DNA from 3 places in the Cyanobium sp. NIES-981 genome. Region 1 is predicted to be linked to each of the others. Evidence: predicted binding sites of a transcription regulator. Region 1 holds the regulator's gene; each other region holds the start of a gene.
What was found. Region 1 encodes NtcA, which controls nitrogen genes in cyanobacteria. Its sites were predicted from a motif close to GTANCNNNNGNTAC; they were not measured.
Positions count from the first base shown of each region.

Region 2: CBM981_RS11435 (anthranilate phosphoribosyltransferase family protein) is a predicted target of NtcA. The motif match lies at 2,195-2,208, and genes of this name have one in related genera.
Region 3: queF (preQ(1) synthase) is a predicted target of NtcA. The motif match lies at 1,176-1,189, and genes of this name have one in related genera.

Region 1 covers NZ_LT578417.1:1,746,639-1,749,905, reverse strand. Annotated here, with positions in the region: gene CBM981_RS09070 (resolvase) at 1-74, opposite strand, end outside; gene CBM981_RS09065 (DUF3084 domain-containing protein) at 71-1,282, opposite strand; gene ntcA (global nitrogen regulator NtcA) at 1,349-2,089, opposite strand; gene CBM981_RS09055 (cob(I)yrinic acid a,c-diamide adenosyltransferase) at 2,321-2,992, shown strand; gene dcd (dCTP deaminase) at 3,004-3,267, shown strand, end outside.
Region 2 covers NZ_LT578417.1:2,263,688-2,266,954, forward strand. Annotated here, with positions in the region: gene CBM981_RS11425 (molybdopterin oxidoreductase family protein) at 1-455, shown strand, start outside; gene CBM981_RS11430 (nitrate reductase associated protein) at 380-889, opposite strand; gene CBM981_RS11435 (anthranilate phosphoribosyltransferase family protein) at 889-1,929, opposite strand; gene CBM981_RS15370 (hypothetical protein) at 2,324-2,473, shown strand; gene CBM981_RS11440 (hypothetical protein) at 2,504-2,716, shown strand; gene CBM981_RS11445 (ferredoxin--nitrite reductase) at 2,995-3,267, shown strand, end outside.
Region 3 covers NZ_LT578417.1:2,601,322-2,604,588, forward strand. Annotated here, with positions in the region: gene CBM981_RS13110 (cytochrome c biogenesis protein ResB) at 1-606, shown strand, start outside; gene queF (preQ(1) synthase) at 662-1,078, opposite strand; gene CBM981_RS13120 (P-II family nitrogen regulator) at 1,283-1,621, shown strand; gene CBM981_RS13125 (TlyA family RNA methyltransferase) at 1,644-2,552, opposite strand; gene purB (adenylosuccinate lyase) at 3,036-3,267, shown strand, end outside.

The DNA.
Region 1 (3,267 bases):
CGGCCTGGATCCAGGCCCGCCAACAGCGGCGGCTGCTCTGGGTCCCCCGCCGGACTGCCGCGATGGCCGGTCATGGTCGTGGCGGCCGCGCGGGAGGGTTCTGCCAACCGCCAAGGATCCGCAGCTCCACGGTGATCGGGTCCGGGGTGTCGGCATCGCGCAGGGCCACCGCCTCGAGCTGCACCACCGTGGCGGCGGGCCGTTCCGCCAGGGTCCGGGCCAGCTGGTTGAAACTCGCGGCATCGAATTGCAGGCCATCCACGAGGGTGCCCTGCCGCTGGGCCTGGGCGTAGGCCGCCGCCAGCAGCAGGTTGAGCCGCCGCACCAGCTGCTCCGGGCTGCGCAGGTCGGCCTCGATCGTGGTGCGGGCCATCACCTCGCCCTTCTCCACAACCTGGCGGTTGGGGCGGAGGTCCGGGAAGGCCAGCACCTGCCGCTCACCGCGCAGCACGTTGGCCGCCGAGAGGATGCTCACCACCCAGCTGCCCGGGCGGGCCAGCAGGCTTTCCAGCCGGGCGATGTCGTTGCTGGGCACCAGCAGGATCTGACGATCCACCGGCTGGCCGGGCAGCACCCGCCTGAATGCATTGATGTTGGCCTGCTGGAGCAGCGTGGTGATCACCTCCTTCGCCTGGTCGGGACGCTCCAGCTTCACCTTGGCGCTGGCCAGGGGCTGCCCGGTGGAGATCACCACATCGCCGCGGCGCAGGGCGATCAGGTTGGTCTCGAGTTCCTCCAGTTCCTTCGCTCCGGCGGCGATCTTCTCGCGCACGCTCTTCAGCTCGGCTTCGGTGCGCTTGATCTCGGCGTCACGGCCGCTCACCACCCGGGCCAGCCGGTCGCGTTCCTGCTCGAGCCGGGCGCGCTGGGCCTGGAGGGGAGCCAGTTCGCGGCGCAGGGCGGTGGCCTGGCGCTCGGCCTGGGCGAGCTCCTTCTGCACCCGGCGCTGGCCCTGCTGCGCACGGGCCACCTCCGCCTGGCTGGAGGTGAGTCTCTGGCGGCTCGCCTCCAGCTGCGTCCTGGTGGTGCTCAAGCGCTCCTCGAGCCGCTCGAGTTCGAACAGGCCGGTGCGCAGCCGCTCACTCACCAGCAGCATCAGCCCGAGCGACACCGCACTGATCAGGCTGCCGGTGAGCACGGTGATCAGCACCGCTGTGCGCCGCGGCCGCAGGTTGAACAGGCTCAGGCGCGCCTTGCCGACACGGCTGCCCAGGCGATCCCCCAGGGTGGCGAGAACGCCACCCAGCACCAGCAGCGCCAGGATCAGCAGCCAGCCCGACACAGGCTCTCCCCAACGGGGTCAGTATCCCGCCTTGGCGGCGATGGCCGGCCCGGCCCGGTCACTGGCTCAGCTGAACCGCTTGGCCAGGGCGATCGGGTCGAACACCGTGATCTTCTTGCGATCGATCTGCACAAGCCCCTCGTTGCGCAGGTCCCCCAGCAGCCGGGTGATCGTCACCCGGGTCGAGCCGATCGCCTCGGCGATGGCCTGGTGGGAGAGCCGCAGATCGATGGTGATGCCTTCGGTGCCGGGAACCCCGAAGTCACGGCAGAGCACCAGCAGAAAGCTCACCAGCCGGGAACTCATGTCCCGGTGGGTGAGGGTTTCGATCATGGTCTCGGTCTGCAGGATCCTGGAGGAGAGGCCCTGGAGCAACAGCAGTCCCACGCTGGCGTCCTGCTCGATCGCCTTGCGCACCGAGCTCGCCGGCGCGCTGAGGAGCTCCACCCGGGTAAAGGCGATGGCGTGGTAGAAGCGATCCGAGCGCTGGCCGGTGAGCAGGGAGAGCACACCGAAGAGGCTGTTCTCCCGCAGCAGGGCCACCGTGATCTCCTCCCCCGACTCGTACACGCGGGAGAGCCTCACGGCGCCGCGACGCAGCAGGTAGACCCGCTCGGCGGGATCGCCCGGAAAAAAGATGGTCTTGCTGCGCTCGATCGTCTCGATGCTGCTGCCGGCCAGGCTTCGGATCACCTCCAGCAGCGTCTGGGTGTTCTGGCCCGCCGATCCGATGCCGCTCACCACCCCGGGGGCCCCACTGCTGGGGGTGTTGGCGGTCCTGCTGAAGCCGCGCGAGGCGCCAACCATGGGGTGGGGAAGGCAGATGGCCGGACCCTAAAGATCAGGCCGGGGCCTTCGTGTAGCAATCGTCACGCTTTGTTGGTCGGCGGACCTGGCGGCACCGCCGCTGTTGTCGTGGCCAACCGCGACCGGGCAGCGGCCTGTGCCGGTGATACACCTGTTCCCACCAGGGGTGGTGTCTGTGCGCTGCGCTACGGCGGGATGCCGCTACATTCAGTCCTGCGTCGCTGCAGGGCCATGGCCGCCAGTCTCACGACCAGCCCGGGCTCCGGCAGCGCCGAACCGGCCGGGCCTGCCAGGGTGGCGGCCCTCCCCTCCCGCCGTTCCCCGCGGCTCGAGGTGCTCGCTTCCGCCGCCACCGACACCACGCCCCTGCCCTCCCACCGGCCCCTGCCGCCCGCCGCCCTGCCCGTGCGTCTGGCCGCGCAGCCCGAAGGCATGCTCCAGGTGCACACCGCCCCCTTCCGGGGCAGCGCCAATTCCGTGCTCAGCCAGGCCCTGCGCAGCGCGGGGCTGGGCAGCCGCGTGCTGGTGAGCCAGCTGCTCAAGGGCGGCGTGGATCAGGGCCTGGCCGCCAGCCCCTGGCTGTGCGGCCGGCTCCAGTGGCTCCGCCCCGCCGTGGTCGCCTGCCTGGCCGAGCCGGCCCGGGATCATGATCCCTCCGTGCTGGAGGCTGTGCAGGCGGTGTGGGCCTACAGCCGTCAGCAGCTGCTCCAGGGTGCCGTGGATCTGATGGTGCTCGATGAGCTCGGCCTGGCCGTGGAGCTCGGCTATGTGCCCATGGAGGAGGTGCTCACCACCCTCGAGCAGCGCCCCCCGCACCTGGATGTCATCCTGACCGGGCCTTGCATGGGTCCTGAGCTGATGGCGCTGGCCGATCAGGTGACCCAGCTCCGCCGCGGCTTCTAGCTCCACTCCCCATGCTCAAGAACGACCGTTGGATCAAGCAGCAGGCGGCCAGCGGAATGCTGGAGCCGTTTCAGGCCAGCCTGGTGCGCCATCTGGAGCCTGAGCAGGCGGCCCGCCCTGTGCTCAGCTACGGCTGTTCCTCCTATGGCTACGACCTGCGTCTCTCGCCCCAGGAGTTTCTGATCTTCCGGCACGTGCCCGGCACGGTGATGAACCCCAAGCGGTTCAATCCGGCCAACCTGGAGCCCGCTCCCCTGCATGACGACGAGGACGGC
Region 2 (3,267 bases), 520 kb from region 1:
CCAGCGCGGCCTACCCCCTGGTGCTCACGGTGGGCCGCTATCTGGGCCAGTGGCACACCATGACGCGCACGGCCCGGGTGCCCCGGCTCACCGCCATGCATCCCGAGCCGCTGCTGGAGATCCATCCCGACGACGCCCTCCCCCTGGGCCTCGAGGACGGCGGCCGGGCCGCCATCCGCTCCCGCCGGGGCAGCGTTTCGGCCCGGGTGCGGCTGACGGAGCGCATTCGCCCCGGCACCGTGTTCCTGCCGATGCACTGGGGCTTCATGCAGGAGCAGGCCTGTGAGGCCAATGTGCTGCTGCACGAGCAGGCCTGCCCGATCTCCCGCCAGCCGGAACTCAAGGCCGCGGCGGTGTGTGTGGAGCCGATCGCGCCGGCTCAGTCGCTGCCTGGGCTTGAGGGGCTGGTGCCGGTGGCAGCGAAGACCTCCGCGAGGGCCGGGGCCAGGTTGTGATGGTCGTGGCCGGGTCGGGCCAGCTTGCAGAGGGCGAAGCGCTCCAGCTCCGACAGGTCCATCCATTGCCCGGCGGTGATGGTGAACCCCAGGGCTCCGGCCGATGTGTTCACCTCGGCCGGCACGCGGTCAACACACTGCCACGGGGCCTCGGTGGGGATCGGCAGGCGCTTCACCGCACCGTCGGCATGGTGAGCGGTGCGGGCGTGCAGGTGATCGGCCATCGACCGCAAGGCCGCAGGGTCATCGGGCCACTGCACCAGCGCCTGCCGCTCCGCCTCGCTCATGGCCAGCCAGTGGCTGAGTTTGAGCTTGATGCCCGCCAGGTCGAGCTTGCGGCGCAGGCACAGGGGAATGCAACGCCAATGGCCGAGGAAATCGCTCTCGAAGCCGAAGCAATGGGCGGCCTGCCGTGGCGGGGGCACAGGAGCCATCAGCCGGCGAGGGTTCTCCAGGCGATCAGCTCCCGCAGCTGGCCCAGCACCGCGCCCGTCTGCACCAGCTCTTGAGCCTTGGCCAGCCCCTCCTCGAGGCTTTTGCCGATGCCCGCGAACCAGAGGTAGGTGCCCGCATTCCATGCCAGGGGAATGGCCAGGGGGCCCTGGCCTCCGAGAGCGGCCAGGGCCTGCTCCCGCCAGCTGTCGAGGTCGATCCAGAGGGCGTCGGCGCCATAGCAGCCGTGGTCGCGGGGATGGAGAATGACCCGCTCGCCCACCCCCCTGTGGACCCGGGCGGTGATGCAGGCCCGGCTGATCGGCAGGTCGGTGCTGCCCTCCAGCCCCTTGACGGTGATCACCGCCGACTCACCGGCGAGCTCCAGGGCCTTCCAGGCCCTGGTCTCCGTGGGGGGGTGGACGAAGCCGCTCACCAGCAGGTGATGGCTGCGGTGGGCGGTCCAGAGCAGTTCGAGGCTGGCCACGGGGGGACGCTTGCCCAGCTCGTCCCGGATCGGGGTGAGCCGGTCGGCCAGGGGGAAATGGTCCGGCAGGTGCACCAGGGCGAGGCGCTGGCTGTCGAGGCCCTGCTGCAGGGCCGCCAGGGAGAGGCCTTGCAGGTTGAGCCCCAGGGAAGCGAACAGCTCCATGGCCGTCACGCCGTACTTGACGGGCATCCGGGCGCCACCCTGCAGCACCACCGGCAGACCTGCGGCCGCCAGGGTCAGGGCCGTGAGCGGGTAGAGGGGTGCGGTGCGCGTGCGGCCGTCGAAGGGCATGCCGAAGCACACGGCCGGCTCCGTGCTGCTGAGGCTGGGGCCCAGCTCCCGGTAGAGGTCCAGCATGCCCGCCAGCTCCTGGGGCTCGGGCCGCCGGATGCGATGGGCGATCAGAAAGGCCCCGATCTGGGCCGGCGTGGCCTCATCCCTCAGCATCAGCGCCAGGGCGTCGTGGGCCTCGTCGCGGCTGAGGCCCCGGCTGGTGTGCTCCCCGCTGCCCACTTTCTGGATGTAGTGCTTGAAGCGCTCGCGCCCGCTCACCCCAACCGCAGGCGCTGCAGGGGCCTGCGGGTCCGGGTCCGTGCCGGGGACCGCGTCAGTGCCGGCGACCGGGTCGGTGCCGGGGACCGGGTCGGTGGATGTGCCGGCGGAAAGCGCCATCAACGGCAGAGAAAAGTCCGTGCAGCAGTCGCTGCCTTGCGTTCATTCTCCACGCTGCGGACACTCCACGGCGGCAGCTGGAGGCCTGTGCCCGCATATCAGAGCCGAGGATGGACGGGGCCGGGCCCAAGGCAAGGCCAAAGAAGTATCAAGCAATACCAAAAACATTCTGAGCCCTGCCGCGCGCCTCGCCCCGGGCGGGCTTCGGTACCAATGGCTGCATCCCAGGGGGTGGCGGAGCGGAGAGAGTTCCCCATCCCCCTTGCTCCTGTCGATGCACTTCGCTGCCTGCTGCGGGCTTCTGCTCGGTGTGCTCCATGGACTCCTGGCTGTGGACCTGCAGGCCTCCAGGCCCCTGCAGTTCGGTGCAGCGGAGCCGCCGGAGGCCTGGAGCCCCGCATCCGGCCCTGGGTTCGGCCTCTGATACTGGCCGTTGCTCTGTGACGGCTCTGTCATGGCCCTTCCGGTTCAGTCTTCCCAGCGGGCTTCCCAGCGGGCGTCGTCCCCCCTGGGTGTCGCCCTGGCTTTCCTCGGCATGTTCGTGGTCGGGTCCCTGGGTGTGCAGCTGCTGAGCACGTTGCCCCGTGCCGCCGCCGTCCCCTCCGGCGGACCGGAACCGGTCCTGGCCCATCCGGCGGCGCTCTGGAGCGCCCTGGGCGAGCGTTGACTCCCCGCGGTCCTGGCCCGGCGCTGTGACCCGCCCGCCGGTCCGTAACGATCACGACACACGAATCGGACGCCGGCCCTCACGATGGTCGGAGCCCGTGCCCGCGGGGGGCGGCACTGCCCCACCTCCCGCGTTCCATTCCAGGCGACGCATCCCTCATTGGCGTTTCCCGGCCGCTCCGGTCTCCAGCCCCAAAGACCTGCCGGTGCCTTGAAAGCCTGACGTCACGGAGCCTCCGCTGCGTCCCTCCGGGCGCCCCTGTGTGTCGCCCCATCGTTATGAGTTCAGTTACGTCTTCCGCTCCCGTATCCGGCGATTCCGCTGCCGGCCTGTCCAAGGTCGAACAGGCGAAAGCCGACCTCTGTGGCCTGGACCTCCGGCCCCGTCTGGCGGAGCTGGCCGTCGAGGGCTGGGAAGCCCTCGACGAGGCCACCCTCACCATCCGGCTCAAGTGGCTGGGGATTTTCTTCAGGCCGGTCACACCCGGCCGGTTCATGCTGCGGCTGCGCCTCGCCAACGGCGTGATCAACGCCGAGCAGATGGCGTTGCTG
Region 3 (3,267 bases), 850 kb from region 1:
GAGCCTGAGCAGGCTGAGGTGCTCAAAGCGGCCACGATCAGCGTCAACCACCCCCTGCGCTTCCAGGGCATCACCCTGTACCAGGCTGACTGGAGCCTGGCCGCCATCAGCCTGAGGCTGGGGAACAGTCCCGTGCTCCAGTTGCCGCTGCAGAGCTTTCCCCAGCTGGGCGATCAGATCTGGGGTCTCGTTCTGCCGACACGACCCGACGGCTCCGACCCGGTTCTGCTCAGTCTGACCAGTGAGCAAGGCCCTGTTGCCGTGTTCGGAGCCGATGGCAACCGGCTGGGCCAGATCGCCATCGGCGGCGATCCCCTCGAGGTGAATGGCCTGCCGATGAGGGTGACCAGCATCCTTCCCGCCAGTGGAATCCTGCTGAAGCGCGATCCTGGAGTGCCGCTGGTGTACAGCGGCTTCGGGCTGGCCCTGTTGGGCGGGGGCCTGAGCGTGCTGGCCACCCGTCAGCTGTGGGCGATCGCCGAAAGCGGGCGGCTGCATGTGGGTGGGCTGTGCAACCGCAATCTCGCCGCCTTTGCCCGGGAGTTACCCGAGCTTGTGGGTGGTCTCAGCACCGCAGAGGCAGACCCTGGGATCCGCGAGGCCTGAGGCTGCGGCCAAAAAGCTCCACTGGCTCCACGCCCCACGGCTGAAGAGGCCGATCTCAGCAGGACTGGCGCACACCATGGCTGACGCGCACCACCGTGTGCACATTGCCCCGGGGGTTGAAGTCGGCTTCCAACCGCATCCAGACAGGCTCACAGGCAGCGACGAAGTCGTCGAGGAGGCGGTTGGCAACCTCTTCATGGGAAATCGCCCGGTCGCGGTAGCCATTCACATAGAGCTTGATCGCCTTGAGCTCCATCACCCTGGGGCCTGGCTGGTAGAGCAGCCGCAGGGTGGCAAAGTCGGGATATCCCGAGAACGGGCACAGACAGGTGAATTCCGGCAGGGTGATGGCGACCTCGTAGGCACGACCTGGCCGCGGGTTGTCAAAGCAGAGCAGTGTTGCCTCAGCAATGGCCCGTTCCCCGTACAGAGGCGTGCGCGTCTGCCCGTCATGCCCGGAGGGAGAGGCCACTGGAGCAGGTGCCCCCGGGCTGGAAGCAGCGTGGTGAGAGGCCGGCACAGGAATGGGGAAGATCGCGGGCACGGCGATCCTATGCAGCCCTCAGGCCGTAGCAACCGCTACGACAGCCCCCAGGAGGGTCGGGCCTAATGGGAAGGTTCCCCACCCCTGGTGGGGTCCACTGAGAGACTGCATCTTCCAGCCCTAGCTGCTTCCATGAAAAAAGTCGAGGCCATCATCCGGCCCTTCAAGCTTGAGGACGTCAAAATTGCCCTGGTCAATGCAGGCATCGTTGGCATGACCGTGAGTGAAGTGCGCGGCTTCGGTCGTCAGAAGGGCCAGGTCGAGCGCTACCGCGGCTCGGAGTTCACGGTGGAATTCCTGCAGAAACTCAAACTTGAGATCGTGGTTGACGACGAGAAAGTGGACACGGTGGTGGGAGCCATTCAGGACGCGGCCCGCACGGGCGAGATCGGCGACGGCAAGATCTTCGTGAGCACCATCGAAGCCGTGATTCGGATCCGCACCGGGGACCGGGACAGCGGCGCCATCTGATCAGCCCCTCTCCAGGCGGGGTTCAGCCGGTGGCCACGGTGCTGGCCACCAGCTGCTGGATCCTGGCCCTGCACTGGACAGGGTCCCCAGCCAGAGACCAGTCGGCCCCGGCGATCGATGGATCAGGGGCCCGACCTTCCTGCTGGGGGGCCGATCGCAGCCAGAGCAGATACTCATGGTTCCCTGCCGGACCGGTGATCGGCGAGGCCACCAGTCCCGCCGCCTCCAGTCCCAGCTGTTGGCCCGCCGTGATCACCCCGCTGATCGCGTCGACGTGGGCCTCGGCACTGCGCACCACACCCCCTTTGCCCACCCGGGCCCTGCCCACCTCGAACTGGGGCTTCACCAGCAGCAGCAGCTCAATGGCGGTGTCCGGGTCGGTTTCCTGGGCGGTTTCCGGCGCACCACAGGCCAACAGCCCAATCAGGGCGGGCAGCACCAGGCCCAGCGAGATGAACGACACGTCGGCCACGGCCAGGTCAGGCCTGGGATCCCCGGGCTGAAACAGCTGCTCGGGCGTGAGATGGCGAAGGTTGGTACGCTCCCTGAGCACCACCCGTGGGTCCGTGCGCAGGCTCCAAGCGGTCTGGCCATAGCCCACATCGATGCCGTACACCCTGGCGGCTCCGTGGTGCAGCAGACAGTCCGTGAAACCGCCCGTGGAAATGCCGCCATCCAGGCAGACGCGGCCCCGCACGGAGATCGGGAAGGTGCTCAGGGCCGCCTCGAGCTTGTCCCCGCCCCTGGAGACGAAGCGGGGGGGCTGCTGCACCTGCAGAGGGAGGTCAGGGGCAACATCGGTGCCAGGCTTGTCCAGCACCCGCTCGCCGCTGCGCACCCTTCCGGCACGGATCAACTGCTGGGCACGCTGGCGTGTCTCCGCCAACCCCCGGGACACGAGCTCAAGGTCGAGGCGTTGCTTACGAGACAAGGCTGACGAGCTGGGGGTGGTCGGGGGGGTGGCCCACAACAGCCGCGCTGCGTTGCGGTTCCCTGATCAAACCACAGGGGAAACCAAACAGATTGCGTGAATGTTCAGCTTGGCACCAAGAGGGCGCGGAAGATGGTTTCCAGCCCTGGAGTTGCCCCATGCAGCCCCGTCGATCCCCTGAATGGCCCGAGCCCGCTGGGCCAGCTCCAGACTCAGGGCGGAACTACGCCAATGTGGTCGAGCTGCTGCAGCCCGGGAGCTTCGTGAAGCTGCGCAATCAGCCCTCGGACCTCCCCCCCTTCCAGTTGATCCAGTGCAGGGGAGGGCGATGCTGGGTCCGCCAGCAGAGCTGGGGGCAGCTGGTGCAGTGGGAGGTCGCCCACCGCCAGCTCACCGCAGCAGCCTGAGGCCACCGCGCCCCGGCCCCTGCTGCCCCATCCAGCTGCCCCATACATTGGATGGGCCGTTGCCACCCGCTGGTCCTTGATCGAGCGTTACACCCTGCCCGAAATGGGCGCCATCTGGAGCGAAGAAGCCAAATTCCAGAGCTGGCTGGACGTGGAGATCGCGGCCACCGAGGCCAACAGCGAGCTCGGCCACGTGCCGGCCGAGGCTGTGGACACCATCCGGAGGAAGGCTCGTTTCGAGGTGCGGCGGATCCTCGAGATCGAGGCCGAGGTGCGTCACGACGTGATCGCCTTCCTCACCAATGTGA